2 regions of the Rhodococcus sp. B7740 genome follow, and region 1 is predicted to be linked to the other one. Evidence: predicted binding sites of a transcription regulator. Region 1 holds the regulator's gene; the other holds the start of a gene.
The links. Region 1 encodes HspR, which represses chaperone genes until heat shock. Its sites were predicted from a motif close to ANNTGAGTNNNNNNNACTCANNT; they were not measured.

Region 1 (15,318 bases):
CTGCCACCTTCACCGGGCCGGTATGCACTGCGGTGACGCCGATTTCGGAGAACGCCTGCCACAGCTTCTCGTCGCCGAGAGTGCTCAGGAAACTCGTCTGTGGGGCGTTGATCACCGAGATGGGGTACGCGGTGAACCACACCGGTGCGCGCTCGACAGCGGCGCGCGGATCGGGGTCGGCATACGGGTTCTGCCACATGCTGCCCTTGCCCGAGAGTTGCTCGGCGATCAACTTGGCATCGCGCAGCATCGACTGTTCGGTGAGCCAGTCCACGTACTCGGGGTTCGACGCCACCGGTTCGCTGTCGGGAGTGGGGCTGTTGCTTCGGTTGGCGCGACGTACCGAGGGTCGAAGTGGTTTCGGCCGAGCCGGATAGAACTTCTCGTCGTAGGTGATCTCGCTCGGTTCGTGCTGCACTTCGGGATCCATGTGCCTCCGTAGCCTCGCTTTTCCTCAACCCTACGTAGGGCGCGGCCGATCCGCAGGGTTGTGGTTCCCCTGATCGGTGAGCGGTGAAACCTGGCTCGCCGACCGGTGAAACCTACGCCGAACTACACGGATGTGATTCGTCAGGGGCCCTTTCCTTCGATATGCGAACGTCATCGAATCGAGACCGCCTGGTGTGGAATGTCTGATTCGGATAGGCCATAGTGAGTCAGGTACCAACTGACCCATCTGTCACATCAGACTCATGAGTCACATCCCCCTCAGCTACAGGAGTTGTTCATGCGACGTCTTGCCCGCACATCGATCCTGGCCTCGACGGCCGCTCTGGCCGCCGCCATCGGTGCGGTCGCCCTCGCACCGGCAGCATCGGCCGAACCGGCACCCGAACCCGTCGGCCCGCTCGGCTCGGTGGTGCTCGAAAGCCCGGACCTGGTGGTGACCATGGCCGCCGTCTGCGACACCACGGTCGAGGACGCACCCGAGGGCGGTGTCGTCGCACTGCAGGTCAAGGTCGACAACGTCGGCGCGGACGACGCCTCGAACGTCAACGTCAACTACGGCGCACTGCCGGGCGTGCAGGGTCAGAACACCGAGGCGACCATCGAGGCAGGCGAAGCGGCCACGTACACCGTGCCCTCGGTCGATCGTGAATGGATCGCTCGTCCCGCCGGTGCCGCGGCATTCGCCAGTGCACTCGATGCGAACTTCCTCGACAACATCACCGGTGGCCTGCTCAGCCACAGTTGCATTCCCGCACCGGCCGAGGAGCCTGCCGAGTAACTCCTTCCGCAACAGCTTTCTCCCCGCTGCGCCGCGACGATCCTTGCTGATCGTCGCGGCGTACTGCTGTGGAGGGGCTTCGCCCCATGTGAGTAGAAGTTCGTGGCAGGCACCGAATTTCCATGCACATGCGGCGCAGCCGCTCCCTCGGGGAACAAATTCGTCACACCCTCCGTTGTGCAGGTCAGCAGCCTTGAGTGGATGAGGCTCAAGTTGGAAGTTGACGCGACAGAACGCGTTGTGCAAACTTGAGCGGAGTTCGCTCACCCAGGGACTGAATCCACGCAACAACAGGAGGAAACATTATGGCTCGTGCGGTCGGTATCGACCTCGGGACCACCAACTCGGTCGTGTCCGTCCTCGAGGGCGGCGAACCGGTTGTCGTCGCCAACTCCGAGGGATCACGCACCACCCCGTCGATCGTCGCTTTCGCCAAGAACGGTGAAGTGCTGGTCGGCCAGCCCGCGAAGAACCAGGCGGTCACCAACGTCGATCGCACGATTCGTTCCGTGAAGCGCCACGTCGGCACGGACTGGACCGTGGAGATCGACGGCAAGAAGTACACCCCTCAGGAGATCTCCGCGCGCACGCTGCAGAAGCTCAAGCGCGACGCCGAGGCCTACCTGGGTGAGGAAATCACCGACGCGGTCATCACCGTTCCCGCCTACTTCGAGGACGCACAGCGTCAGGCCACGAAGGAAGCCGGCCAGATCGCCGGTCTCAACGTCCTGCGCATCGTCAACGAGCCCACCGCGGCAGCTCTCGCATACGGCCTGGACAAGGGCGACAGCGAGCAGACCATCCTCGTGTTCGACCTCGGTGGCGGCACGTTCGACGTCTCGCTCCTGGAAATCGGCGACGGCGTCGTCGAGGTCCGTGCGACGTCCGGAGACAACCACCTCGGTGGCGACGACTGGGACGAGCGCATCGTGACCTGGCTCGTCGACAAGTTCAAGGCTCAGAACGGCATCGATCTGACCAAGGACAAGATGGCTCTGCAGCGTCTGCGTGAGGCCGCCGAGAAGGCGAAGATCGAACTGTCCTCCGGGCAGAGCACCTCGATCAACCTCCCGTACATCACGGTCGACGGCGACAAGAACCCGCTCTTCCTCGACGAGCAGCTCAGCCGCTCGGAGTTCCAGAAGATCACCTCCGACCTGCTCGACCGCACCCGTGCGCCGTTCCAGGCAGTGGTCAAGGACTCCGGCATCGCCGTCAAGGACATCGACCACGTCGTGCTCGTCGGTGGTTCGACGCGTATGCCCGCCGTCTCCGAGCTGGTCAAGGAACTCTCCGGTGGACGCGAGCCCAACAAGGGCGTCAACCCGGACGAGGTCGTGGCCGTCGGTGCTGCACTGCAGGCCGGTGTGCTCAAGGGTGAGGTCAAGGACGTTCTGCTCCTCGACGTCACGCCGCTGTCCCTCGGTATCGAAACCAAGGGTGGCGTCATGACCAAGCTCATCGAGCGCAACACCACCATCCCGACGAAGCGTTCCGAGACCTTCACCACCGCTGACGACAATCAGCCCTCGGTGCAGATCCAGGTCTTCCAGGGTGAGCGCGAGATCGCCTCGCACAACAAGCTCCTCGGCTCCTTCGAGCTGACCGAGCTGCCCCCGGCTCCTCGCGGCGTCCCGCAGATCGAGGTCACCTTCGACATCGACGCCAACGGCATCGTGCACGTCACGGCCAAGGACAAGGGCACCGGCAAGGAGAACACGATCAAGATCCAGGACGGCTCCGGCCTGTCCAAGGAAGAGATCGACCGCATGGTCGCCGACGCGGAAGCTCACGCAGACGAGGACAAGGCTCGTCGCGAAGAGGCCGAGGTCCGCAACCAGGCCGAGTCCCTCGTCCACCAGACGGAGAAGTTCGTCAAGGACAACGAGGACAAGGTCGACGCCGAGCTCAAGGGACGCGTCGAAACCGCCATCGCCGACGCCAAGACAGCTCTCGCGGGCAGCGACATCTCGGCAGTCAAGACCGCCGTGGAGAAGCTCTCGACCGAGTCGCAGGCTCTCGGCACCGCCATCTACGAGGCTCAGGCCAAGGAGCAGGGCGGCGCAGAGGGTGGCGCGCAGGCCGCTGACGACGGTGTCGTCGACGCAGAGGTTGTCGACGAGCCCGCCGACGACACGGACAAGAAGTGACGTCGGAGAACACCGAGCAAGAACCGGTCACTTTCGTGGACAAGCGAAAGATCGATCCCGAGACCGGTGAAGTACGGGAAGGTGACGCAGTTCCGGAGCCCCTGGTGGGCACCGGGGCTGCGCCCCAGCCCGACTCGGTGGACGAAGGGACCGTCGACGGTGACGTCGTGGAAGACCCGCGTGACACTCAGGTCGCAGAACTCACCGCAGATCTGCAGCGCGTCTCGGCCGAATACGCCAACTACCGGCGTCGCACCGACCGCGAGAAGCAGACCGGAGCGGAGAACGCCAAGGCGTCCGTCGTCTCGCAGCTCCTTCCGGTTCTCGACGACCTCGAGCGAGCTCGCCAGCACGGCGATCTCGAAACCGGACCGCTCAAGGCAGTGGCAGACAAGTTGGCAGGGGTGTTCTCGAACATCGGCCTGACCACCTTCGGAGCCGAAGGCGACGCCTTCGACCCGGCCATCCACGAGGCGGTCTCCCACGAGGGCGACGGCAGCAGTCCGGTCGTCGGGACGCTGATGCGTCCGGGCTACAAGCTCGGCGAGCGCGTCCTGCGGACCGCGATGGTCGGCGTCGTGGACAGTGCAGCGCAAGAATCGGATGCACCTGCGTCCGAAGAGCAGTAGACAGAAAACAGCGAGAGGAGGAAACGCCCGGTGAGCCAGCGGGAGTGGATCGAGAAGGACTTCTACAAGGAGCTGGGCGTTTCCTCCAGCGCGACTGCAGAAGAGATCAAGAAGGCGTACCGAAAGTTGGCCAGGGACAATCATCCCGACGCCAATCCCGGCAACGCCTCGGCCGAGAACAAGTTCAAGGCGGTCAGCGAGGCGCATGCCGTCCTCGCCGACCCGGCCAAGCGCAAGGAATACGACGAAGCACGACGACTGTTCGCCTCGGGCGGATTCGGTAGCCGCGGTGGCGGTGGATTCTCGCCCGGTGCAGGCGGATTCGGCGGTGGAGGCCAGACCTTCGACGTCGGCGACATCTTCGGTCAGGGCGGCGGCGACGGCGGAATCGGCGACCTGTTCGGCGGCCTGTTCAATCGCGGCGGCGCGCAGCAGCGCACGCAGAGCAACCGGCCCCGACGTGGCAGCGACGTCGAGACCGAGACCTCACTGCAGTTCCGTGAAGCGGCACAGGGCGTCACGGTCCCCTTGAAGCTGACCAGCCCGTCCTCGTGCACCACCTGCCACGGCAGCGGCGCGAAGCCCGGAACCAGCCCGCGGGTGTGCCCCCGATGCAACGGCCAAGGCGTCGTCAACAGAAACCAAGGCGCGTTCGGCTTCAGTGAGCCGTGCGACGACTGCCGCGGAAGCGGATCCATCATCGACGACCCGTGCGCCGACTGCCGCGGAACCGGAGTGCAGAACCGCACCCGGACCATCACCGTGCGCGTCCCGGCCGGCATCAGTGACGGCCAGAAGGTGCGACTCGCCGGTCAGGGCGAAGCAGGCCTGCGCGGCGCGCCGTCGGGCGACCTGTTCGTGACCGTACGGGTCAAGCCCGACAAGGTGTTCGGTCGCACGGGCGACGACCTGACGGTGACCGTTCCGGTGAGCTACGGCGAACTGGTGCTGGGTACCACGTTGTCGGTGCCCACTCTCGACGGTCGCGTGGGAGTGAAGGTTCCACCCGGCACCGTCGACGGCCGAGTGCTGCGCGTGCGCGGTCGCGGTGTGCCGAAGAAGTCCGGTACCGGCGATCTGATGGTGACCGTCAAAGTTGCCGTCCCGCAAAAACTGGACGATGCTGCCACCGACGCTCTGAAGACTTATCTGGAAGCCGAGAAGGCCAGCGGATTCGACCCGCGGGCCGGGTGGGCAGGTGTGTGATGTCGGTCCCTCCCGAGGGTGGATCCGCGAAAGCCGGCGGCGGTCAAGCTGATCCCGACGCCCAGGTCTTCGTGATCTCGGTGGCGGCACAGCTGGCCGGCATGCACGCGCAGACGCTGCGCACCTACGATCGACTCGGTTTGGTCACCCCCCACCGCACCACCGGCGGTGGGCGCCGCTACTCGCCGCGTGATGTCGCGCTGCTTCGTGAAGTACAGCGACTCTCGCAGGACGAAGGCGTCAACCTCGCCGGTATCAAGCGCATCATCGAGCTGACCAATCAGGTCGAGGCATTACAGGCTCGGGTTTCCGAGTTGGCTCAGGATTTGGCCAACGTGCACGCCAGTTATCGCCGCGACCTGGTGCCGATCCAGCGCAACGCCCTCGTGGTCTGGAAGCCACGCCACCAGCGTTAGGTTCGACGGTTTCGGCCCTGTCTGTTCGCAAACGCGCGCGCCTTTGTCAGGTGCGCGCAGTTTCGGCCCCGTCTGTTCGCAAACGCGCGCGCTTTTGTCGGGTGCGCGCATTTTTGCCGGTGATTTGGTCGCCATTTCGCGCGCGTTCAGCGAATGCGCGCGCGTTTGCGGTGGCGAGTGGTGCTGAGCGAGCGAACCTGGGCGGGGCTGGGCTGTGCGGGTCGGGCTCGGTTCACGGGGCTGCGTTATGGGTGTCTCGGGCGCACCTCCTCGCAAACGCGCGCGCCTTTGTCGGGTGCGCGCAGTTTCGTCGGTGATTCGGTCGACATTTCGCGCGCGTTCAGCGAATGCGCGCGCGTTTGCGACCCCAACGCGCGCCCGACCCCGACGCGCGACCCCGACCTCGACCCCGACGCGCGCCGACCCCGACCTCGACCCCGCCGCGCGCCCACCCCGACCTCGACCCCGCCGCGCGCCCACCCCGACCTCGATCCCGACGCGCCCGCCCAACGCGCGCGCGTTTGCTAGACACCCGGCGCCGACCCCTATTCTGGTCGGCATGCAGGCGTGGAGTTCGACGGTCGTTCAGTATCACCGTCTTCGGAACGATCTCGCCGTGATCAGACTCGAGGGCGACGCGGTGCCGTTTCGGGCGGGCCAGTCGGTGTCGGTCACGGTTCCTCAGAACACTGCTCTGACGCGGCGGTACTCACCTGCGTTGCCGCCTTCTCGAGACGGCAAGCTGGAATTCCATGTTCGAGCCGTGCCTGCCGGTTGGGTGAGCGGATCGATCGTCAACGAGACGCGGCCCGGTCATGTGTGGCAGATCAGCGATCCGCAGGGTGGTCTCCATGTCGACGATTCGGGGCGCGATGTGGTCATGATTGCGGGTGGGACCGGTCTCGCTCCGTTGCGGGCTATTCTGCTCGACCTCACACGTCGCGAGCAGCCGCCGAACGTGACGCTCTTCGTCGGCGGTAAGTCGCCTCGTGATCTGTATGCGGGCGACATGCTGTGGCTGATGGCGGCGGAGTTCCGGTGGTTGACGGTGGTACCCGTGGTCGATCAGTTGCACGAGCCGTGGGCGTCGGATCGATGGAACGACCGCATTCATGCCGAGATCGGTTCCAGCGCCTCATTTTTCGAGCCGGAGCATTGCTGGGAGGGCAGTGTGGCCGACGTCGTCGCGACGCAAGGGCCGTTCCCGGATCGCCAGATCCTGGTTTGCGGCTCACCGGGTATGGAAGCAGCGACCGTGCGCGCGCTCGTCGAGATCGGCACCCCACTCGACACCATCCGCCGCTCGAGCACTGTCCTCTGAACATCAGGGCAGCTGCAGAATCCGACGCAGATGCGCCAGGTCTTCGGCAGAGACTGTCGTGAATTCCGGCGGCGGGGCGTCGGCGATCGCTCGGGCCTTCTCGGCGAGGAGACGTCCGGTGTCGGTGAGCCCGATGATGCGGCGTCGGCGATCCTCGGGATCTTCGGTACGCAGAACCAGCTCGCGTTTCTCGAGTTCGCGGACGTTGAGCGAGATGTACGGCGCGTCGGAGGCGAGGATCTCGGCCAGCTCGGTGATCGTCCGATCGCCGGTGAGCAACTTGGTCAGCAGCTTGGCTCGCAGGAAACTCATCCCGGTGGCGTCGGCGACGGCTCGTCGGGTGTCGTGCTTCTCGAGCATCAGTGCGCGCATCTCGCGCCAGACGTGTGCTGCATCGCCGGTCATACGAGCACCGGTTGGTCGATTCGATCGGCGGTTGCGCGTGCCCATCGGCCGGTGGTGACCACTGCGAGCGCGGTGACGATCACGCCTGCGCCTGCGATGACGAACCAGGCAGGGACCGCGGCGGCGGTGAAGCCGTCGGAGATCTCGCCGACGATGCTCGCCGTGACGATGGATCCGACGACGGCCACGCCGAGCGATTGACCCACCTGCCTGCTCGTCGATGCGATGGCCGATGCCACTCCGGCCTGGCTGCGTGGCATTCCGGACACCGCGGTGTTGGTGATCGGGGCGTTGACCATGCCGAAGGATATTCCGAAGATCACGTACGCGACGGCCAGCCAAGCGAACGACGTCGTCGGAGTCAGTCGGGTGAGCATCAGTGCCGAGGCCACGAAGCCGACTCCGGCGACGAGCAGCGGAATGCGCGCTCCGAGGGTGCCGACGATGCGACCGGAGATCGGCGCGAAGATCAAGGTCATCAACGCCATGGGCAGGGTGTAGAGACCGGCGTGCAGTGGTGAGTATCCGCGCACGTCCTGCAGGTAGAGGGTGTTGAGGAACAGGAATCCGCCGAGGGATGCGAACGCGCACACGGCGATCACCGTCGCTCCGCTGAAGGGTGCGCTCCTGAAGAACTTCAGTTGGATGAGCGGTTCCTCGATCCGTGACTCGACCACCAGCAGTCCGACGAGAGAGCCGACGGCGACGGCACCGGTGAACACGATCAGCGGGGATCCCCAACCCTTCGCGGGACCTTCGATGATGGTGAACACGAGGGACGCGAGGAACGCGAAGATGAGGAACTGGCCTGCAGGGTCGAATTTGCGTGAGTGTTCGGCTTTGGATTCCGGGACGAACTTCAGTGTCATCGCCAGCGCGAAAATTCCGATCGGAACGTTGATCCAGAAGATCGACTGCCAACCGGCACCGGTGACGAGGACTCCGCCGAGGGCGGGACCGGCCGACATCGAGATGCCGACGACGGCACCCCACATGCCGATCGCTCCTGCGCGTTCTTTCGGATCGGTGAAGGTGTTGGTGATGATCGACATCGCGACGGGGTTCATCATCGAGCCACCGATTGCCTGGAGCATGCGGAAGGCGACGAGCCAGCCGAGCGACGGTGCGATGCTGCACAGCAAGGAGCCGAGGACGAACGTTCCGGTGCCGATCAGGAAGAAGCGCTTGCGGCCGTACTTGTCGGCCATCGAGCCGCCGAGCATCAACAGCGATGCCACGACCAGCGTGTATGCGTCGATGATCCACTGCAGACCCGAGACCGATGCGTTCAGATCCGCGCGCATCGACGGCAGCGCGACGTTGACGATCGTGTTGTCGGTGCTGACGAGGAACAGGCTCAGGCAGCAGATGCCGAGCACGAGATACCGGTGTCGTCGAGTCAACTCGGCCACGTTCACCTCCACGATAATGCTTGTATATCTACAACTATTACATGAGTACTCCTAAATTGTTCGACGAGCAAGTGAGATGCGGGCCAGGCAGGCCCGATAGGGTGTGTGTCACAGACTTGCTCGAACCCGATTGCTCGCTGAATGGAGAACAACAGTGGCTTCCGAGATCGCACCAGGCGACCTGGTTCAGGCGTCCGGGCATGCCGGCCCGTGGAAGGTGCTCGAGATCCGTCAGGGTCTGGCGTTGCTCGAGCATCACGACGGTCATCGGTTGTCGGTACGCACCACCACGGTCGAGGTGGTGCGCAAGGCGTCGAACAGTGAAGGTTCGACTCGGCAGGCCGAGACGGAGACCGACAGCCCCTCACTGTTCGACGAGAGCTGACCTACCGCCCTCTACCGTCGACTGCGTACTTCTGGCGCAGCGACTTCGAGATCTGCTTGTACTCACGCAGCTTCTCGCTGCGTGCGCGTGCATCGTGCCTGGAGGTGGCCCAGGCGTTCTCTCGCAACAGTTTTCGGTAGTTGCTTAACCTTCTCTCGGTGAGCTCGCCCGCGTCGACGGCGGCGAGTACCGCGCACCCGGGTTCGCGTTCGTGCGCGCAGTCAGCGAATCGACACGACGCGGCGAGTTCGTCGATGTCGGAGAAGGCGCTCGCCACAGCGTCTTCCGATCCTTGGACGCCCACCGAACGTAGTCCAGGCGTGTCGAGCAGCACCAGTTCTCTCTCCGGGATGGGCACCAATTCCCGATGCACCGTCGTGTGCCTGCCTTTGCCGTCGCCCTCGCGGGTCGCCCCGGTGGCGAGAACCGCACCGCCCAACAGAGCGTTGCCGAGTGTCGACTTGCCCGATCCCGACGGCCCGATCAGGGCGACCGTGCCGCGCAGATGTGCTGCCAGCGAATCGATTCCGCCGTCCGATACTGCACTGGTGCTGCACACGGTGACGCCCGGCGCGGCGGACGACAACACTTCTTCGGCGACGCTTCCGCTGTCGGTCTTGGTTATCGCGAGGACGGGAACAGCGCCGCTGCCCCAGGCAAGGGTGATGTAGCGCTCGACGCGACCGAGGTCGAGGGCGGTGTCCGACGCGACCGTGACGACGACGGTATCGACGTTGGCTGCGAGAACCTGTGTGTCGGATGTGGTTCCGGCGGAGGCGCGTTCGACGGCCGTGCGGCGGGGCAGGATGGCGATCAGCCGGAACGATTCTGCGTCGAGTGCCACCCAATCCCCGGTGCAGACGGCACCGCCCGTACATCGAGCGATTCCGTTCTCGGTGGCGGCGTCGAATCCGCCGCGGTCGACGCGAACTACGCGGGCGAGAACTGCGTCCTGAGAATGCTTTTCGAACTCATCGAGCCAGTGCCGATCGAGGCCGTAGTGAAGTAGAGAGGACATGCGAGGGTTCCTTCGGAGAGGAGTGACGTGGGCTCGGGTGTGCGCTCGTCCAGGTGGCCACGATGCCCACCTCCTCACTGTTGGAATACACAAAAAGAAGCCGTCGACGGCAAAGTTACAGCCGTCGACGGTTCGAAGGAAAGCGAATTTATCGGGTGAGGTTGGTGCCCTCCGCCGGCGCTGCGAGCGCGGTCAGGAAGGAGCGGGCCCAGCGATCGACGTCGTGGGCGAGAACCTGCCTGCGCATGGCGCGCATGTGACGCTTGCCCGACTCCGGGTCCTGCTCGAGGGCTCCGATGATCGCGTCCTTCACGCTGTCGAGGTCGTGCGGGTTGCACAGGTATGCCTGTCGCAATTCGGCTGCGGCACCGGTGAATTCACTGAGCACCAGTGCGCCACCGAGATCGCTGCGGCAGGCCACGTACTCCTTGGCGACCAGGTTCATGCCGTCGCGCAGTGGAGTGACCAGCATGACGTCGGCGGCGACGAAGTAGGCCAGCAGGTCGTCGCGGGGGATGGGACGGTGCAGGTAGTGGACCACGGGGTGGCCCACCTGGCCGTACTCGCCGTTGATGCGGCCCACCTGCTGCTCGATCTCACCGCGCATGGCGACGTAGCTCTCGACGCGCTCACGGCTGGGCGTCGCCAACTGCACGATGACGTTCTCGGCCGGATCGACGCGGCCCTCTTCGAGCAGTTCGCGGAACGCGTTGAGCCGAACGTCGATTCCCTTGGTGTAGTCGAGGCGATCGACGCCGAGCATGATGCGCTTGGGGTTGCCCAGGTCCTTGCGCAGTTGCTTGGCCCGATCACGGACGGCCTTGGAGCGAGACTTGGTGTCGAGGTCACCGGAATCGATGGAGATCGGAAACGCGCCGACTCGCACGGTCCGGAAGCCGACCTGCACGACGCCCAACTTCGACCGCACTCCGACGGTTCCGCGGGACGTGGTTCCCCCGGCGAGGCGTCGGGCAAGGTAGAGGAAGTTCTGAGCACCGCCGGACAGGTGGAACCCGATGAGGTCGGCACCGAGCAGTCCTTCGACGATCTCGGTGCGCCACGGCATCTGCATGAACAGCTCGATCGGCGGGAACGGGATGTGCAGAAAGAACCCGATGGTCAGGTCGGGGCGCAGCATCCGCAGCATCTTCGGGACGAGCTGGAGCTGGTAGTCCTGAATCCAGACCGTCGCGCCCTGTGCCGCCGCCTCGGATGTCTTCTCGGCGAAGCGACGGTTCACCTCGACGTAGGCGTTCCACCAGTCGCGGTCGTACTCCGGCTTGACGATGACGTCGTGGTAGAGCGGCCACAGTGTCGCGTTGGAGAAGCCCTCGTAGTACTGGGTGTACTCCTTCTCGCTGATCGGCACCGGCCGCAGCTGCAGGTCGTCCTCGACGAACGGCTCGACGTCGACGTCCGAGACGCCGACCCACCCCACCCACGCGCCCTTGTTGGCACGCAGAATCGGTTCGAGAGCGGTGACCAACCCGCCAGGGCTTCGCTTCCATCGTGTGCTCCCGTCCGGGAGCTTTTCCAGATCGACCGGCAACCGGTTGGCTACGACGACAAAATCCGAACCCTGCGAGGCGTCAGCCACAACTGTCCAATCCGCTTGTAGATCCTTGGGTAAACAGTCCTGCGAAGAGCGTCAGTCGGTCTTCGCTACGGGATCTATACCCAACATCGACAGCAACATGCGGCACTCGTCGGCATCGGTCGCGTAGGCCGCGACGACGCGCTGAGCCTGGCTGGCCGTCTCGTATTCGAGTGGGACGATGTCTTCGTCGGCGATGTCGTTGTCGGTGGAGGTCTTGGCAGGCATGGTGTTCTCCGTACTCTCTGCTGGGCTTACATGGTGTTCGTTGGTCCCGACTCTATGTAAATGTGGCACCCCATCGCCAGTTCCCGATGCCCTAGGCTGCAGCAAATGACCGTTTCTGTGCCGCTCCGCCGTGCTCGGACAGTGGTGGAGGTGCCCTCTCCGGCCACCGGCTCCGCAATTTTGCGTCGCACCGTTCGACGGCATCGCACCCGCCTGATCGTCTCGTCGCTGCTGTTCGGGGTGCATCAACTGTGCGAAACGATGGTCCCGGTGGCGATCGGACTGATCGTCTCGCGGGCCATCGACACCGGTGATGTGACCGCGATGGTGCTCTCGTTGGTCGGTCTGGCGGCCTTGTTCGTCACCCTGTCGTACGCGTGGCGGATCGGTGCCCGCATCATCGTGGTCGCCATCGAGCGGGAGGCGCACCTGGTGCGCGTGGAGGTCGCCGGTCGCGTCCTCGATCCGCGGGGTGTGCGTACCGAGTTGTCGGCGGGCGAGTTGCTGACGGTCTCGACGTCCGACGCCGAGAAGGAGTCCTGGATTCTCGATCTGATCGCACGGGTCTTCGCGTCCGCCGTGGCGGTCGTCGCGTCCGCCGTCGCGCTGATCGTGATCGACGTTCCGCTCGGTCTCGCCGTGGTCATCGGGACGCCGGTCATCCTCATCGCGCTGCAACGACTCGCTCCGTTGCTCACCCGTGCTGCCACTGCGCAGCAGGCCGAGGTGGCCGGGGTGTCGGGTATGGCAACCGATCTGGTCAGCGGTGTCCGGCCGCTTCGCGGAATCGGTGCCGAGGATGCTGCGACGCAGCGATTCGTGACATCGAGTCGAACAGCGTTGGCTGCGACTCTGAAGCTCGCTCGCGCGAACAACGTCTATCAGGGCCTGTCGGCAACGGTCAACGCGTTGCTGGCCGTCGGGATCGCCGGTACCGCCGGGTGGTTCGCGCTGCAGGGCCGGATCTCGGTCGGTGAGTTGATCACCGTCATCGGCCTCGCTCAGTTCGTCATCGAACCTCTCACCGGATTGTCGAAGATCCCCGGCGTGGTGGCGATGGTGCGCGGATCCGCCGATCGGCTCGCCCTCGTACTCGGTGCGGAACACGTTCTACCGCAGTCCGAGTCAACGGTTCCGGTAGAGACAGATCTTGCCGTCGACGACGTTCGGTTCCGATCGCTCGACGGTCTCACGTTCCGCACCGAACCGGGCGAGATGGTCGGCGTGGTCACGTACCGGCCGCAGGACGGGGAAGCGCTCGCTACGCTGCTGTCCGGTCAGATCTCCGACGCCGACTACACCGGATCGGTTCGTATCGGCGGCATCACGGCGGGAGAGATCGATCTTCGACGCGCCCGAGAGACCGTGCTCGTCGAACCCCACATCACCGACCTGTTCGCGGGAACCGTCCGCAGCAACGTCACCGCAGGCCGGGAGCGGCCCGACGCCGAACTCGACGTCGTGCTGCACGCCTCCGCGGCCACCGATGTCGTCGAATTGCACGAGGCCGGTCTCGATCACGCCGTCACCGACCGCGGAGCCAGCCTGTCGGGCGGCCAACGCCAGCGAGTGGCGTTGGCGCGCGCACTGTCGGTCGACGCCCCGGTCCTGGTGCTGCACGACCCCACCACGGCCGTCGACGCCGTCACCGAGCACGCCATCGCCCGCGGCATCGCCGAACTTCGACATACCGAACGAGGCTCGCAGACAACGATCCTCATCACCACGAGCCCCGCGTTGCTGTCGGTGACCCATCGCGTTCTCGTCGTCGACGACGGTCGCGTCGTCGCCGAGGGCACGCACCACCATCTCGCGTCCTCGGACGCGCAGTACAAGGACGCGGTGCTGCGATGACCACCCCCGAACTTCTTCCCATCGCCACCGGTGCTCGCTCCGGTCGGTGGCTGCTGGAACAGCTGCGTCTGCGGAAAGTTCGCACCGCGGTGACGCTGCTGCTCGGCGCGGTTGCCGCGGCCATGTCGCTGGTACCGGTCTACGTGCTGGGTGTTCTGGTCGACCGTGTCCGCGACGGTGCCGACACGTCGACGATCATCGGTGTCGTCGTCGTGATCTCGGTGGCCGCGGTGATCGGCGGCATCGTCACCGGTTTCAGCGGTTATCTCATCAGCACTCTCGGTGAGGGCATTCTGGCGTCGCTGCGCGAGGCCGTCGTGCGCCGCGCGCTGCATCTGCCCGTCGCCACCTTGGAGCGAGTGGGCAAGGGCGACTTGCTCTCCCGAGTGGGCGACGACGTCGCTGTGATGGCCAAGTCGATCGGTGAGGTGATCCCGCAGCTCGTCGGTGCGATCCTGCTCGTGTGTCTGAGCATGATCACGATGCTCGGCATCGATTGGCGGCTCGGCCTGGCGGGGCTCGTCGCGCTGCCGATGTACGTCCTCGCGCTGCGGTGGTATCTGCCGCGCTCGGCACCGAAGTACGCGGCCGAACGCGTCGCGATGGGGGAGCGAGCACAGTCGTTCGTCAGCAGCATGCAGGGCGCGAAAACCGTTCGTGCGTACGGACTCGAGTCGGCGCACCTGAGCGAGATCGACCGAGCGTCGGCGAAGGCCCGAGACATCGGCGTCGACGTGTTCCGCCTGTTCACCCGCTTCGGATCTCGGAGCAACCGCGCCGAGTGCGTCGGACTGTCGGTGATCCTGCTGGCCGGATTCCTGCTCGTACGAGGCGATTACGTCACCGTCGGCGAGACGACGGCCGCAGCGCTGCTGTTCCATCGCCTGTTCAATCCGATCGGCACTCTGCTGTTCACGTTCGACGACATCCAGTCCGCCGGTGCGTCCTTGGCGCGTCTGGTCGGCGTCATCGACATCCCCGACGAGCGACCCGTCGGCGACGGTTCCGTGCCCGCCGACGCCACCTTGGACGTCACCGATCTGCGGCACGAGTACGAGTCCGGGCACGAGGTGCTGCACGGGGTGAACCTGAGGGTCGGTGACGGCGAGACCGTCGCACTCGTCGGATCCACCGGTGCAGGCAAATCCACGATCGCGGCGATCGCGGCCGGTTCCATGGCGTCGACTGCGGGGACGGTTCGTGTCGGCGGAGCACCACTGGATGCGCTGGGCAGCGACGGGTTACGACGACATGTGGCGATCGTCAGTCAGGAGGTCCACGTGTTCGCCGGCCGATTGATCGACGACGTGCGGCTCGCCGCTCCGGCTGCCGGTCGCGACGACGTCGAAGCCGCGCTGCGCACCGTCGGAGCGTGGGGGTGGGTCGAGGCGCTCGAGAACGGACTCGACACCGCCGTCGGTGAGGGCGGGCACCAGTTGACCGCGGCACAATCGCAGCAATTGGCCTTGGCA
Region 2 (15,318 bases), 1.6 Mb from region 1:
AGTGGGACCGCGACATCGCCGCTCTCCTCCGCCAGTACTGACGCGACCCCCGACGCCCTTCCGCAGGTCACCTGCGCCGTTGCATTAGATAGTTAGTGTATGTAACAATAAATCGGTGAGTCACTCCGACGCAGACATCCGGGACCTCCTGTCGCAATTGGTCACCAGCTCGTCACGTTTCGTCCGATTGGCCGCACGGTTCGGCAGCGACGAATGGCCGAGAGCGTGGATGCGGGCGCTGTCGTTGCTCGAGGAATACCAGCCCCTGCGCATCAGCACGTTCGCCGAGTTGGACCGCTGCTCCCAACCGTCGGCGACGGCCTTGCTCGCCAAGCTGAGCAAGAGCGGCCTCGTCACCCGAACCGCCGATCCCGACGATTCCCGTGCCGTCCTCATCGAGATGACCGACGACGGCCACCGATGGCTCGCCGCGAGTCGACGCCACATCGTCGACGGACTGGTGCCGTACCTGTCCGACCGCGACCCGGAACAGATCCAGAAACTGACCGACGGACTGAGCGAGCTTCGCAGCATCCTCGAGCCCGTCGATCGCGGAATGAGAGGAACCTCTTCGTGACCACCAGCACCTCCCCCGACAGCCTGCTGAAGCAACCGCGAGCGGTGTGGGCCGTCGCGTTCGCCAGCGTCATCGCCTTCATGGGCATCGGCCTCGTCGATCCCATCCTCAAGCCCATCGGTGAACAACTCGATGCCTCGCCGTCTCAGGTGTCGTTGCTGTTCACCAGCTACATGCTCGTGACCGGATTCGCGATGCTGATCACCGGGGTCGTGTCGAGCCGCTTCGGACCCAAGCGCACCCTGCTGGCCGGACTGGCGATCATCGTCGTCTTCGCGGCACTGGCGGGTACGTCCGGATCGGTCGGTGAGATCATCGGTTTCCGCGCAGGCTGGGGACTGGGCAATGCTCTGTTCATCGCGACGGCGCTCTCGACCATCGTCGGTGCCGCATCGGGAGGTGTCGCTCGCGCGATCATCCTCTACGAGGCCGCTCTGGGTATCGGTATCGCCACCGGACCCCTCGTCGGTGGCGTTCTCGGCGGGTTCAGCTGGCGCGGACCGTTCTTCGGCGTTGCCGCACTGATGGCCGTCGCGTTCATCCTGCTCATCGTCATGCTGCCGGACACCCCGAAGCCCGCGCACACCACCTCGATCCTCGACCCGTTCCGCGCGCTTCGTCACCGCGGCCTGCTCACCGTCGGCATCACCGCGCTGCTCTACAACTATGGATTCTTCACCCTCCTCGCCTACACCCCGTTCCCGTTGGACATGGGCACGTACTCCATCGGCTTCATCTTCTTCGGCTGGGGCCTGTGCCTGGCGATCGCATCGGTGTTCGTGGCACCGAAACTGCAGCGGGCCTTCGGAACGCTGAACATGATGATGCTCGCGCTGCTGCTGTTCGCCCTCGACCTGGCGGTCATGGCGATGTTCACCGAGAACAAGATCGTCCTCATCGTGGGAACCGTCGTGGCCGGGCTGTTCCTCGGCGTCAACAACACGCTGATCACCGAGACCGTGATGATCTCGGCACCGGTCGAGCGCTCGACGGCGTCGGCGGCCTACAGCTTTGTTCGCTTCACCGGCGGGGCCGCGGCTCCTTACCTGGCCGGCAAATTGGGCGAGTCGAACATGCACGTCCCGTTCTGGGTGGGTGCCGCCTGCACCGCCCTCGCCATCGTGGTCCTGGCGACCGGCCGGAAGGTGCTCGCTCATGTCGACGACCACGAACCCGCACCTCACAGCATCGACGAGGCCCGGGCCGTGACGGTCGGCGACTGAAATACCTTCACCTGAACAGGTTTTCGCGGCGGTCGAGATCTTCGGATCTCGACCGCCGTTCGCTTTCGCGATTCTCACTCGTCACATGAGTCCCATCAGTAACACTTTCATAACCAATTCTCAGGTAAAGGCTTGAACGGTTCCCGAGACCGGCCGGTTGGTTTACGGTCACGTCAACACGGTTGTTCGTGTGACTCACCAACTACACCCGTTCCGCGTGGGAGGGCGGGTGCGCGCAGCACTCTGCTGCCACTGACCGAAGGGCCACAATCTCCATGTCGCAGAAGTCGATCGCCAGGTCCAAGAAGGCGCGCCTCGCCGCTGCCGGGGCCGCCATGGCACTGTCCCTCTCCATCGCTGCACCGGGAATTGCCAGTGCGCAGGATCAGACACCCGAAAGCTCCGCAGTCGAGCAGCCGGCCACCGAGGGCGGCACCGAATCCGGAGCTCCCACCACCGAGGAGGGCGCAGCAGTCGAAGGATCCGCCACCGTCGACGCGCAGATCGAAGCACCTGCTCCGGCCGTCACCCCGGAAGACGCCGCAGCCGCAGCGGCCGCAGCCGTCCCGGCCCCCGAGCTACCGTCGACCATCCGCCCGCTGCCCCAGGTCACCGGCGGCGTCGTCTTCAACGACGACGGCACCGCGACGGTCAACCTCGACGTCATCCCGCAGCTGTCCGACGCGGAAAGGCAGGCGATCGCCGACGCCGAAGCGGCCAGCAAGCTTGCCGCCGAAGCATCAGCCGCCGCTCAGGTGCGCCTCGAGACCGCCAAGGCCGCCGACACCGCCGCGAGTAACGACGCCACCAAGGCCGAGGTCGCTGCAGCCGAGGCCGACGTCAAGGCCAAGGCTGCCGTCACGGCCGCCGCATCGGCCAAGATCCAAAGCGAGGCCGCGAGTGCTGCGGTCACCGCAGCCAAGAAGGACGCTGCCGAGCTCGAGACCGCGGCCGACGAGGCCAAGGCAGCAGCGGACCAGGCCGCAGCCGACGCGAAGACGGCGGAGGATCTGGCTGTCGAGCTCGAAGCCGCAGCGGTATCGGGCGACCCCGAAGCCACCGCCGCAGCTGCGGCCGCCCGCGCCGACGCGAACACGAAGGCCGAGCTCGCCGCCAGCGCCAAGGTCGAGGCCGATGCGTCGACCAAGGCCGTCGAGGACTCCCTCCAGGCACTGCAGGACTCGTTCAAGAACTTCAACCTCGCCAAGGTCGCTGCCGCCACCAGGGCCGCAGCTGCCACCGCGGCCAAGTCGCTGGCCTTGCACATCGAGGCTCAGACCGCAGCTGCCGTGGCCGCGATGGCCGAGCAGAACGCCAAGAACCTCGAAGCCGCAGCCGAGGCTGCCGCAGGCGAGGAGACCGAATCGCAGAAGGCTGCAGCCGACGCCCGAACAGCAGCCGATGCGGCCAAGGCCGACGCCGACGCCAAGGCTGAGGCGGCAACCGCAGCCCAGGCCGCCCTCGACGCCGCCCCGTCGGATGCCGACATCGCGGCACTGCAGAAGACGGCCGACGACGCCGCGCAGGCAGTTCTGGACGCCGACGCCGCGGTTGTCGCCGCCGATGCAGATCTGGCAGCCAAGACCGAGGCAGCCGCGGCAGCCAAGGCCAAGGCGACGGAGGCCGCGGACGCACTGGCAGCCGTACAGGCCGACGTCGATGCCGCCAAGGCCGATGCCGACGCGAAGGCCAAGGCCGAGGCCGATCTGAAGGCCGCAGCAGCCGAACTGGCCGCCAGCGGACCGAAATTCGAGTGGACGATCAACCTCGGAAATGTTGTCCGCGAGGACGTTCCGGTCACCGAGATCGACGAGAACACCGTCGTCGTCGACGAGACCGGAGTGTCCCTGGTCGGTGTCAGGAACGAGGACGGATCGTTCACCGTCGCGGACTACTTCACCACCGACGAGAACGGTGTCGTCAGCGTTGCCGGCGATCTGCCGCCGGTCGATCTCGCTCTCGGCGATTCCTCCGACGAGGCATCGGGCGGGTCGGACAGCTCGTCCAACACCCCGGTGATCCTGGCCGGAGTCGGCGTGGTCGTGGTCGCGGCAGCAGGCGGAGCGTTCTACCTGCGTCGCCGCAGCTCCACCGATGCCACCTCGTAGAACCCGCTGGCTGTGGACGGCGATCCTGACCCTCGTTCTACTCGTATCAGGTTGTGCGAGTGACGAAGTCGGGATCGCCGCACCCGATCGCTCGCCGGTGCAGTCACAGATCTCGGTGGCCGCACCGGCGAGCGACGTCGCTCCCGCTCAGCCGGACCACATCGAACTCCGATCCTCGGACGGCACGACCTACCTGAGCAGCCCGATCCATCCCGACCCGCTCTACCGCGGCGGCGACAGTGGCCAGGTGCTGAACCCGGTCGACGAACTGCCCGCATGGTGGGCCGAGAGCGGAATGCCGGGAACCTCGACCGAACAAACGGTAGTGGTTGCCGGACATAACTATTCGAAGCGTGACGCCCCGTTCAAGGCGTTGCGGGTAGTCACGCCGGGCGACACCGTCGTGTTGCGCACCCCGAGCGGCACCTTGCAATACGCGGTCGAATCGGTCGGCCCTCTACCTAAGGGATCTCTGCTCGCGGACAACGAACTCCGACGCTCGGTACCGGGACGATTGATCCTCGCCAACTGCGACGTCCAGGGCGGCGAACCCACCGACGACAACTTCGTCGTCGTCGCGCAACTCGTTCGCTGACAAGCTCTTTCGGAGCCAGGGGCTACAGGCCGAGGTCCGCCAGGCCGAGGAGGGATCGATATTCGAGCCCCTCTGCGGCGATGACCTCGTCCGCCCCGGTCGCCCGATCGACCACCGTGGCCACGCCGACGACCGTCGCTCCCGCGTCCCGCAGAGCCTGCACGGCAGTGAGCGGAGAATTTCCGGTGGTCGTCGTATCCTCCACCACCAGAACACGTTTGCCGACGATGTCCGGACCCTCGATTTGACGCTGCATGCCGTGCGCCTTCGCGGCCTTGCGCACCACGAACGCATCGATCGGACGCCCCTGCGCATGCATGATCGACATCGCCACCGGATCTGCACCCATCGTCAGACCGCCGACCGACACGAAATCCCAGTCGGCAACCAGATCACGCATCAACGAACCGATCAGCGCGCCTGCCCGATGATGCAGAGTCGCGCGACGAAGATCGACGTAGTAGTCGGCTTCCTTGCCCGACGACAACGTGACCTTCCCGTGCACGACGGCAAGCTCTTTCACCAAATCGGCCAGTTCCTGCCGGTCCGAATTCGCGGCACTGTCGGCCATGTTCGGATTCCTCTCGTCGCACCACGGATCTTCGATAGGTCGGTACGAACTTACCTACCGACCCGCGCAGGCGCTCCCGCCGGCTCCGCTGATCGTTCTGCCACTAGGCAGCGATCTCGGCCGACTGCTGCTCGTCGAGCAGTTCCTTGGTCTCCACGAACGGTTCCGGTGCGGTCAACGAACGAGCCCTGGCGACGAGCGAGGACGGGAACGTGCCGATCGCCTGCGACAACCGATACGCGTTGTCGTTGTACACCCGCACCGCGCCTGCGATACGGCGCTCGGTGACGTTCAGTTCACCGGCCGGGCCTTGAAACGACCAATTGCCCAACGCGTTCCGACGCGCATCGGCATCGGCGAGCACGGCGTGAAACGCGGCGGACAGGGCGTTCTCGGCGGCGGCCTGCGCCTGCAGACCCAGGCTGCGATCGCGCACGGCCTTGGACCACGAACGTGCACCGCCGAGCTGACGCAGCAGATCGGCGGACAGCCCGGTGGCCTCCGCGGCGGCGAGGAACGGGCCCAACTGCTCGTGACGCCGATCGAGCTCGACATCGACCAGCCGCAGACTCTGCTCCGTCTGATCGCTGTATCGACCGAGTCGACGCACCGCGACCACCACGTAACCGACCACAACAATGAGGACCAGGACTGCCACGACAACACCCGAAGAAACCGTCACGAGGTACGAATTTAGCCGCGTAAGCGCGTCTGCGCCCGTAAACACGCCCGAACTTCGATCACGGCTGATTGCGTCGGCGGTCCGAGTCGAACGGAATCGGCCGCGAGACGGGCGGACGCGGCACCGGACGCGACGGATTGGCCCTACTTGCGGCCTGCGGACCGGCAGCATCGGGCCTCGGCGGACGCGGCCTGCGCCCCGGCTCCTGCGGACGCGGTTCCTGAACACGAGGTTCCTGAACACGGGGTTCCTGGACACGCGGTTCCTGGACACGGGGCTCGGCGGCGCGAGGAGGCCGAACCCTCGGCTCAGGCGTGTTGGGTGCAGGGGTTCTGGGCTCGGCGACGGGCGGCTCCGGGCGTCGAACCGCCTGAATACGGGGTTCGGCCACGCGAGGCCGAGGATTGTGTGCCACGGGTGCTTGCTGCGTGGGTGCCTCGTGCACCGACGGCCTACCGGGATCACTCCGATCATCATTGGGGCGAGCGCCGTAGACCGCGCTTCCGCGAACCGGCGGCAGCACGTGCAACATGCCCGACAGTCTCGCGACCGCGTCGATCGCGGCATCCCAATCGCGACCGACACTGCCGAGCGGCAGTGACCCGAGCGTCCAGTCCTTCTCGCTCCACAGCAGCTGCAGATTCTCCGGGATGGACTCGGTGAACGCTGCCATCCGCTGGTCGCAGACACGCCGAGCGATGTCGACGTCGGTTGCGAACACCACGCGTGGACCGATGGAACCGAGCAGTTCCATGTCCTCGTCGCGCGGCGGTGGCGTCGAGCGCGGCCGAAGATCGATGTCGACATCCGAACCGACCGAGCGTTGCACGGCCACGATCGTGCCTGTCTCCTCGACGTCGAAGAGAACGAACTCCTCACCGCGTCGAACGCCGGTCACCACTCCGAGAGCCACGTCGAACTCCGGCTTGGACAGGGCAGCGCGCGAGAACCGCGTGACCAGTTCTCGATCGTGCGGTCGATACTCGTACCCCTGAGCCTTGGCCCACATCTGCCGTACACGTCCGGACCGATCTCGCTTGGACCTGTCGATGTAGAGCAGGGCCACTGCACCCATCAGTGCAATTGCCGCAAGGCCGAACCACATTGCCGTCATCGCGAACCACCTTAATCGACATCGACACCTTCGCCGCCCACCACCGCCGGGGCCTGTGAACCGTCCCTACTGCGACGCGGGTTGCCTAACCACCCAGACTCGGCGTTTCGATGATGACGTTCGCGCGAATCGTTCCGTCCTCGACGGCCTCGCCCTGCACCACGACGAATGCACCGACGGTCAGCGACGCCAGATCGCTACCGGACAACGAGATTATCTGGGTCTGGGGTGTGGTCTGCACCGTGACCGGGGCGCCGTCGAGACCGTCGAGCGTGAGAGTCGAGCCGTCGTTGGCGGTGATCGTTCCCACCGACGAGCCGAGCTGGCCGAGAATCTCGGGAATTCCCCCCGGGATCAGCTCGGGTGTGGTGGCCGTGCCCGATTCGGTGGGCTGCGGCGTGGTCGTGGGCGCAGTCGAGGTGGGCGGCCGGATCGAGGTCGACGGCGCAGTCGCCGTGGTCTCGGGCTCGTCCGATCCCCCGCTCAGGAAGGAAATGCCGAACACCACGACGATGGCGAGAACGACGAGTCCGATGAGCGCCAGAACCCACGGTCGGGGCCCCTTGCTGCCGGAATCGGCGTCGTTCGGTCCTTCGGTGGGAGGCGGGGCACCGTACTCCGGCGGCTGTCCGAACTGCTGAGTGTGGCCGTACTGCGCAGTGTGGCCGTACTGCGCAGTGTCGTAGCCCGGAGCCTGCCCGTACTGCTGGGGTTGCCCGTACTGAGCAGTGTTGTACCCCGGGGCCTGGCCGTAACCCGGGGCCTGACCGTACTGCTGGGTCTGGCCGTAGGCCTGATTCGCCGCAGCCTGCTGCTCGGGGTCGTACGGCGGAAACGCCTGCGTCGGCTGATACCCCGACGGAAACGCCTGCGGGTCCGGATTCGGCTGGGCCGGATTCTGGTAGGCCGCGTTCTCGTAGCCCGGGTTCTCGTAGCCCGGGTTCTCGTAGCCCGGGTTCTCGTAGCCCGGGTTTTGATACGCCTGCGTCGGATATGCCTCGGTCGGGTGAGCGCCGTCGGGGTTTTGCTGGGTTCCGGAGTACGGCCGACCGTCGTCCTGGGTCGGCTCGGACGACTCCGCCTGGCGCGCCGCGTCCTGATCGCGTTCTCGAGGTGACCGCGGGTCGTCCGGATTCGTCATTCCACGAGCGTACCCACCCGCTGCACCCCGGTCGAAGCACGAAACAGGCCCGCACGAGCAGCGCTCGTGCGGGCCTGTTCGGACAGGCGACCCCGGCTAGCCCAGGATCAGGTGCTCGCCATCCGGGCTGACGTTGACCGACACCACATCGCCGTCGTGGACCTCACCGGCGAGGAGCAACTTCGCCAGTTGATCCCCGATGGCCTGCTGGATCAGTCGACGCAGCGGACGCGCACCGTACAGCGGGTCGTAACCGCGCACCGCGAGCCACATCTTCGCCGGCGACGACACCTCGAGCGTCAGGCGACGAGCCGACAGACGCTTGGCCAGGAAGCCGAGCTGGATGTCGACGATCGACTCGAGCTGATCCTCGGACAACGCGTCGAACACCACCACGTCGTCGAGTCGGTTGACGAACTCGGGCTTGAACGAACGCCGCACCGCGTCCATCACCTGCTCCTTGGTACCGCCGGCACCGAGGTTGGAGGTGAGGATCAGGATCGTGTTGCGGAAGTCGACGGTCCGGCCCTGGCCGTCGGTGAGACGACCCTCGTCGAGCACTGCGAGCAGGATGTCGAACACGTCGGGGTGTGCCTTCTCGACCTCGTCGAAGAGCACCACCGTGTACGGCCGCCTGCGCACGGCTTCGGTCAACTGTCCGCCGGCCTCGTAGCCCACGTAACCCGGAGGTGCACCGACGAGCCGAGCGACGGCATGCTTCTCGCTGTACTCACTCATGTCGATGCGCACCATCGCCCGTTCGTCGTCGAACAGGAACTCCGCCAACGCCTTCGCCAGCTCGGTCTTGCCGACGCCGGTGGGGCCGAGGAACAGGAACGATCCCGTCGGACGGTTGGGATCGGCCACCCCGGCACGGGAGCGCCGGACCGCGTCGGACACCGCTTGTACGGCGTCCTTCTGTCCGACGACTCGCTTGCCGAGTTCGTCCTCCATGCGGAGCAGCTTGGCGGTCTCGCCTTCGAGCATCCGGCCGGCCGGGATTCCGGTCCAGGCCGCGACGACGTCGGCGACGTCGTCCGGTCCCACTTCCTCCTTGAGCATCACCTCGCCCTGAGCAGGAGAGTCCTCGGTCTTGGCGGCGAGCTCCTTCTCGAGCGTCGGGATGCGTCCGTAACGCAGCTCGGCGGCCTTGCCCAGATCGCCGTCGCGTTCGGCGCGGTCGGACTCCCCGCGCAGGTTCTCGAGCTCCTCCTTCAGGACTCGCACCGAGTCGATGGCGTTCTTCTCGTTCTGCCAGCGGGTGCTGAGCCCGGCGAGCTTCTCCTGCAGATCGGCCAGTTCCTGGCGGAGCTTGTCGAGGCGAGCCTTCGACGCGTCGTCGGTCTCCTTCGCCAGGGCCATCTCCTCGATTTCGAGGCGACGGACGGCCCGCTCCACCTCGTCGATCTCGACGGGGCGCGAGTCGATCTCCATGCGCAGCCGCGACGCGGCCTCGTCGACGAGGTCGATGGCCTTGTCCGGCAGGAAGCGGGCGGTGATGTACCGATCACTGAGCGTTGCCGCAGCGACCAGGGCGGAGTCCGTGATCCGGACGCCGTGGTGCACCTCGTAGCGTTCCTTGAGTCCGCGCAGGATTCCGACGGTGTCCTCGACCGAGGGCTCTCCGACGTAGACCTGTTGGAAGCGTCGTTCGAGGGCAGCGTCCTTCTCGATGTACTTGCGGTACTCCTCAAGGGTCGTCGCACCGACCAGACGCAGTTCGCCGCGGGCCAGCATCGGCTTGATCATGTTGCCCGCGTCCATCGCGGACTCGCCGGTCGCGCCGGCACCGACGATGGTGTGCAGCTCGTCGATGAATGTGATGACCTGGCCCGCGGAGTTCTTGATGTCGTCGAGCACGGCCTTGAGCCGCTCCTCGAACTCACCGCGGAACTTCGCCCCCGCGACCATGGAACCGAGGTCGAGGGAGACGACGGTCTTGCCGCGCAGGCTCTCCGGAACATCGCCTGCCACGACCCGTTGGGCGAGTCCCTCGACGATGGCCGTCTTGCCGACGCCGGGCTCGCCGATGAGCACCGGGTTGTTCTTGGTGCGTCGCGACAGGACCTGCACGACGCGCCTGATCTCGGTATCGCGCCCGATGACGGGATCGAGCTTGCCTTCGCGGGCCAGCGCGGTCAGGTCGGTGCTGTACTTCTCCAACGCCTGATAGGTGTTCTCGGGATCTGCACTGGTGACCCGAGCGCTGCCACGAACGGCCTGGAAGGCGTCGCGCAATTCGTTGGGTCCGGCTCCGTGGCCGCTCAGAAGCTTGGCTACGTCGTCGTTGCCGGTCGCCAGGCCCACCATGAGGTGCTCGGTGGAGACGAACTCGTCGTCGAGTTCGGTGGCCAGGTGCTGCGCTGCGGTGATCGCGGCGAGGGTTTCACGGCCGAGTTGCGGAGTTGTGGTCGAGCCGGATGCCGAGGGCATGCGATCGACGAGGTTCTGCGCTTCTCGACGCACCGTTGCAGGGTCGACGCCGACGGCCTTCAACAAGGGTGTGGCGATGCCGTCGGTCTGATCGAGCAACGCCACCAACAAATGTGCCGGACGAATGTCCGGGTTACCGGCCGCGGATGCGGCCTGCAGGGCAGCAGAAAGCGCTGCCTGCGACTTCGTGGTGGGAGTGAAACTGTCCACCGGTCACCTTCTTTCTCGGATCGGGTTTCGTGACTGTCGCTGGGTACAACCATAGACAAGTTGAGTCTGTTCCGCTCAACCCTGATTTTCTTCGTGCGCGACTCTGCACATTCCGTACCGTGCGCGATACCCTCGATCGGTCTACTTTGGAGACGGTCGACGGCAGTGACCGGTGGGGCAATCGGTGGGGTGGAGGTAGATCGATGCTCGACGCACGCACGATCTCCCTGGTTCGCACCGGATTCAAGTCCGTCGTGGCCGCCCAGGACGGACCGGCGCGGCTGTCTCGGTCCTTCTACGGCCACCTGTTCGCCGAGCACCCCCACTTCCGCGCCCTGTTCCCCGCGTCGATGGATGCGTTGCGTGAACACTTCGTCATGGCCCTCGGGTACGTCTTCGAGCATCTCGACGACCCCGACCGCGTCGAACCGTTCCTCGAGCAACTCGGCCGGGACCACCGCAAGCACGGAATCTCGGGCGCGCACTTCCGTGCGGGCAGCTCGGCCCTGATCAGCGCGTTCCGCACGTTCGCCGGCAACGAGGTGTGGACCGACGAGGTCGAGACGGCCTGGAACGACGCACTCACCGTCGTGAGCGATGCGATGGCCGAAGCCGCCGACAACGACGAACTGCCGCCGTTCTGGAGTGCCACCGTCGTCGAACATCATCGGCTTCTCGACGACCTCGCGGTCGTGCGGCTCAAGACCGAGGGCGAAATTCCGTACTTCCCCGGGCAGTACGTCAGTGTGCAGATTCCGCAGCGGCCCAAGCTGTGGCGGTATCTGTCCCCGGCCATCCCCAGCAATCCGTACGGCGAGATCGAGTTCCACGTCCGACGCGTATCCGGCGGCTGGGTGTCGCCGGCGATGGTCACCGAGACCGCGGTCGGTGATCGCTGGTCCATCAGCCCGCCACTGGGCGGGATGCACGTCGATCGCGCGATCCGCGAGGACGTGCTGATGATCGCGGGAGGTACCGGCCTGGCTCCGCTGCGCGCGCAGGTCATGGAGATGGCGCAGCGCAGCAACAATCCGCGGGTGCATCTGTTCGTCAGCGGGACGTATCCGTGCGATCTCTACGATCTGGACACGCTGTGGCAGCTGTCGCTGTCCAATCCGTGGCTGACGGTCGTTCCGGTGACCGAGGAGCTCGAGAATCCGTGGTGGTACTCGGGCACACCTCGCGAACTGCCGTGGGGAATGCACCACCGTCTGCACGGCGCGGTGGGCAAGGTGGTGACCCAGTTCGGCTCGTGGGCCGATCGGCAGATTCAGATCTGTGGGTCGCCGTCGATGGTTCGGACGACGATCTACGCCCTCCGCAAGGTCGGCACACCGATGAAGCACATTCAGCACGATCCGTTCTGAATCACGTTGCGCTGCTCGGGTTTCAGCTCGACAAAGACTTCGGCGGCAGATCCTCGACGATTCCGCCCGCCACCAGGCGAGGAGTCCAGGTCTCGGTGATGAGCCTGCCGTCTCCGGTGATGATCGCGTCGGGATCGGGGTCGATCAGAATGGGATAGCCCGCGTCCGCGTCGGCCAGGACGTTCTGCACCAGAAGGTCGTTCTCGATGGTGTAGTGCACGCGAACCGGATGCAGATCCGAGTCGAAAGCCCATGGGCGGCCGATGAAGATCACCGCATCACCGGAATCGTCGAGTACCGACACCGAGCCGTCGTGCTCGAGCCGCAGGCTCCACCGAGGCGGCATGGACGTGACGAACTCGAAGCGGTGGGGCGCTCGGGTGTCGAGCAGGTGGATCATCAGCAGTGCACCGTCCCAGGGATCTCGTTGCGGGACAATCACTTCGAATGATCCACATTCGTAGAACCTGGATCCGAACGGACCCGGGATGCCTGCGCCGAGATCGTCTGCGATGGCGAGTTCGAGCCGAACGAATCCGGATCCGTCCTCGGCGCGGAGCATGATTCCCTCGGACGGGTGCGGCATGGGCGATTCGTCCCGCGGTGCGTAGGACAGCACTGCTCGAAGCAGAGGCTCGACCACCTCCGCGTCACCGTCTCGTGAATCGAACGTTCGTCGTTGACGACCGGTCATCTCCACCCCCTCCGCCTGGCAAGACAGTCTGCCACCGAGGCTCCGATCACGCGCCCGATTCTGCGGAAAAGCATTCGTTCGATCCCGTTTCCCCGGGTACCCGGCCGCGCGGACTCGGCCCCGCACGTCAGCCACCTCATGAAACCGATCAGTCCGATTCTGGGAGGGATTTCTGCAGGTCAGCCATGATTCGACGGGATCACGACAGCGGCTACTATGAGCCGGTTCGGTCCGTGGCGGACCGATCTGCCCGGGTGGGCAGCGGCTGTATCAGGAAGGCACACACATCCCCGATGTCCGCTGATTTCGCCGCACGTCTGAACCATCTGTTCGCCACGATCCACCCGCCCGGACGCAAGCCTCACACCAATGCCGAGGTCGCCGACGCACTCGCCCTGCGCGGGCACCAGATCTCCAAGCCGTACATCTCGCAACTGCGGTCGGGGCAGCGCGTCAATCCGTCCGCCGACACCGTGGCGGCACTCGCCGCGTTCTTCAAGGTCAAGGCCGACTACTTCTTCGACAACATCTATGCGGCCAAGGTCGATCACGACCTCGAACTGCTCACCCAGCTGCAGGGATACGGCCTACGTCGCCTGTCCGCCAGGGCATTCGACCTGTCCGAGGAATCTCAGAACCTGCTCAGCTCGATGGCCGAGAAGCTGCGCGTGAGCGAAGGACTTCCAGCGGTGCCGCCGGACAGCACCGTCTAGGATCCGGCTTTCGAGGCCGATACGGGTCGTTCCGCAGGCTGCACTCCCGCGGCCGCAATTCGCGCCTGCACTTCGGGACGCCTCAGTGGCGGCACCGTCGGCGGTGGCTGACGCCGCTCCGGGAGCGCGTCGAGGAGCCGGTGCGTCGTCGCCGTCACCTCGGCGACGGCAACCTCGAAGGCGTCACGGGTGGCGTCCGAGGTCTTCTGCACACCACTGATCTTGCGGACGTACTGACGCGCGGCCGCTTCGATCTCCTCGTCGGTTGCGTGTGGTTCCAGCCCTCGCAGGGTGGTGATGTTTCGGCACATGCATCGACGATAACCCCGCAGCTCACACCTCGAGAAGACCTGCCACGGCACGTAGACACACCGCACGAACCTGTTCTCGGCTCAGAGTTCTGCGCTCCACCCAGTCCAGGCACACCGCTCGCACGAAGGCCACCCACCCGCGCAGTGCGGTGCGGACAATCTCGTCGTCGCGAAATCCTTCGGGCAGAGCAGCCAGGATCCGCTCCTGCTGGATCTCGAACTCGCGCCTGAGGATGTCGTCGATCCGTCGGTCTCCCAGCAGAGACCCGCGGTTGACGGCGCGGACGCCGTGCGCGTGCTCGTCGGTGTAGGAGATGTACGCGTCGAGACCGGCGGCGATCTGCTCGAGGACCGGAAGGGAGGTGTCCGGTGCGGTGAGGTCGAGGTTTCGCTCGGATTCGGTGCGCACGACCTCGACGAAGAATTCACGCTTGGACGGGAAGTAGTGGTACATCAACCCGCGGGAGACGCCTGCGAGATCGGCGACCTCCTCGATCCACACGTCCTCGTAGGGCCGCTCGGCGAACAGCGCCGAGCCGATCTCGAGTAGCTGCGCACGCCGTTGCGTCGGCGTCATCCGCTTACGGGGTGTGGTCATGGGCCTCGAACTTTACTTGACACGAGTTCAACAGTGAGTACGGTCACTATTGGACACCGGTTCAACAGGCTTGTCTCGAAACGATGGAGTGGCGATGTCGACTGAGTTCGCGGTACGAAACGGCCCTCTGCCGCATCCCCCGTACCGAGTCCCCGTGCTCGGCGACATTCTCGGAATCAACCCGCGCACACCGGTTCAGGACTCGACCGCCATGGCCGGCCGCCTGGGCACCATGTTCGAGCGGAGCATCCTCGGTCGACGGTTCGTGTTCGCCTCGGGTGCCGATGTGGTGGGCGAACTGTGCGACGAGAAGCGGTTCGAGAAGTTTCTCCCTCCCGGCGTCGAGAATCTGCGCGACATCGGAGCCGACGGTCTGTTCACCGCCTACAACCACGAACCGAATTGGCAACGCGCCCACGATCTGTTGCGTCCGGCGTTCACCGCCGGTGCCATGCGCGGCTATCACGAGATCATGGTCGACGTCGCCGACGATCTGGTTCGGCACTGGGAAGGTTGCGCACGCACCGGGGCGACGACCGACGTGTCCTCGGACATGACGAAGCTGACGCTCGAGACGATCGGTCGTACCGGGTTCAGTTACAGCTTCGGCTCGTTCGCGCGAACCGAGCCGCATCCGTTCGTCTCCGCGATGGTCGGCGCACTGACCTACAACCAGCGGCGGGCGATGCTCAGGGTTCCCGCGTTCGCCAAACCCTTGTTCGCCCGATCGGATCGCGCGTACGCGCAGAACAAACAGTATTTGGCCGATGTCCTCGCAGACGTCGTCCGAACTCGACGCCGGTCCACCGAGAACTTCGACGATCTGCTGCAGATCATGATGAACGCGGCACGCGACGTCGACAATCCGAATGCGTTGAGCGAAGCCAACATCGGGTACCAGATTTTGACGTTCTTGATCGCCGGGCACGAGACCACCTCCGGTGCGCTGTCGTTCGCGCTGTACTACCTGGCGACACATCC

Region 2: clpB (ATP-dependent chaperone ClpB) is a predicted target of HspR. The motif match lies at 10,713-10,735, and genes of this name have one in related genera.

The regions. Positions count from the first base shown of each region.
Region 1 is NZ_CP010797.1:2,934,402-2,949,719, reverse strand. Features, by position in the region: gene treS (maltose alpha-D-glucosyltransferase) at 1-430, opposite strand, end outside; gene NY08_RS13575 (hypothetical protein) at 728-1,228, shown strand; gene dnaK (molecular chaperone DnaK) at 1,534-3,378, shown strand; gene grpE (nucleotide exchange factor GrpE) at 3,375-4,007, shown strand; gene dnaJ (molecular chaperone DnaJ) at 4,038-5,213, shown strand; gene NY08_RS13555 (heat shock protein transcriptional repressor HspR) at 5,213-5,629, shown strand; gene NY08_RS13550 (FAD-binding oxidoreductase) at 6,189-6,950, shown strand; gene NY08_RS13545 (MarR family winged helix-turn-helix transcriptional regulator) at 6,954-7,355, opposite strand; gene NY08_RS13540 (MFS transporter) at 7,352-8,767, opposite strand; gene NY08_RS13535 (hypothetical protein) at 8,922-9,152, shown strand; gene rsgA (ribosome small subunit-dependent GTPase A) at 9,154-10,170, opposite strand; gene NY08_RS13525 (alpha,alpha-trehalose-phosphate synthase (UDP-forming)) at 10,319-11,767, opposite strand; gene NY08_RS26260 (hypothetical protein) at 11,819-11,992, opposite strand; gene NY08_RS13520 (ABC transporter ATP-binding protein) at 12,098-13,846, shown strand; gene NY08_RS13515 (ABC transporter ATP-binding protein) at 13,843-15,318, shown strand, end outside.
Region 2 is NZ_CP010797.1:4,574,914-4,590,231, reverse strand. Features, by position in the region: gene NY08_RS21375 (Rv1733c family protein) at 1-41, shown strand, start outside; gene NY08_RS21370 (MarR family winged helix-turn-helix transcriptional regulator) at 116-577, shown strand; gene NY08_RS21365 (MFS transporter) at 574-1,800, shown strand; gene NY08_RS21360 (hypothetical protein) at 2,076-3,908, shown strand; gene NY08_RS21355 (class F sortase) at 4,006-4,503, shown strand; gene pyrE (orotate phosphoribosyltransferase) at 4,526-5,074, opposite strand; gene NY08_RS21345 (LemA family protein) at 5,178-5,756, opposite strand; gene NY08_RS21340 (hypothetical protein) at 5,815-6,870, opposite strand; gene NY08_RS25315 (DUF5666 domain-containing protein) at 6,956-8,011, opposite strand; gene clpB (ATP-dependent chaperone ClpB) at 8,108-10,654, opposite strand; gene NY08_RS21325 (globin domain-containing protein) at 10,858-12,021, shown strand; gene NY08_RS21320 (hypothetical protein) at 12,044-12,715, opposite strand; gene NY08_RS21315 (helix-turn-helix domain-containing protein) at 13,009-13,428, shown strand; gene NY08_RS21310 (DUF2277 domain-containing protein) at 13,425-13,739, opposite strand; gene NY08_RS21305 (TetR/AcrR family transcriptional regulator) at 13,762-14,337, opposite strand; gene NY08_RS21300 (cytochrome P450) at 14,432-15,318, shown strand, end outside.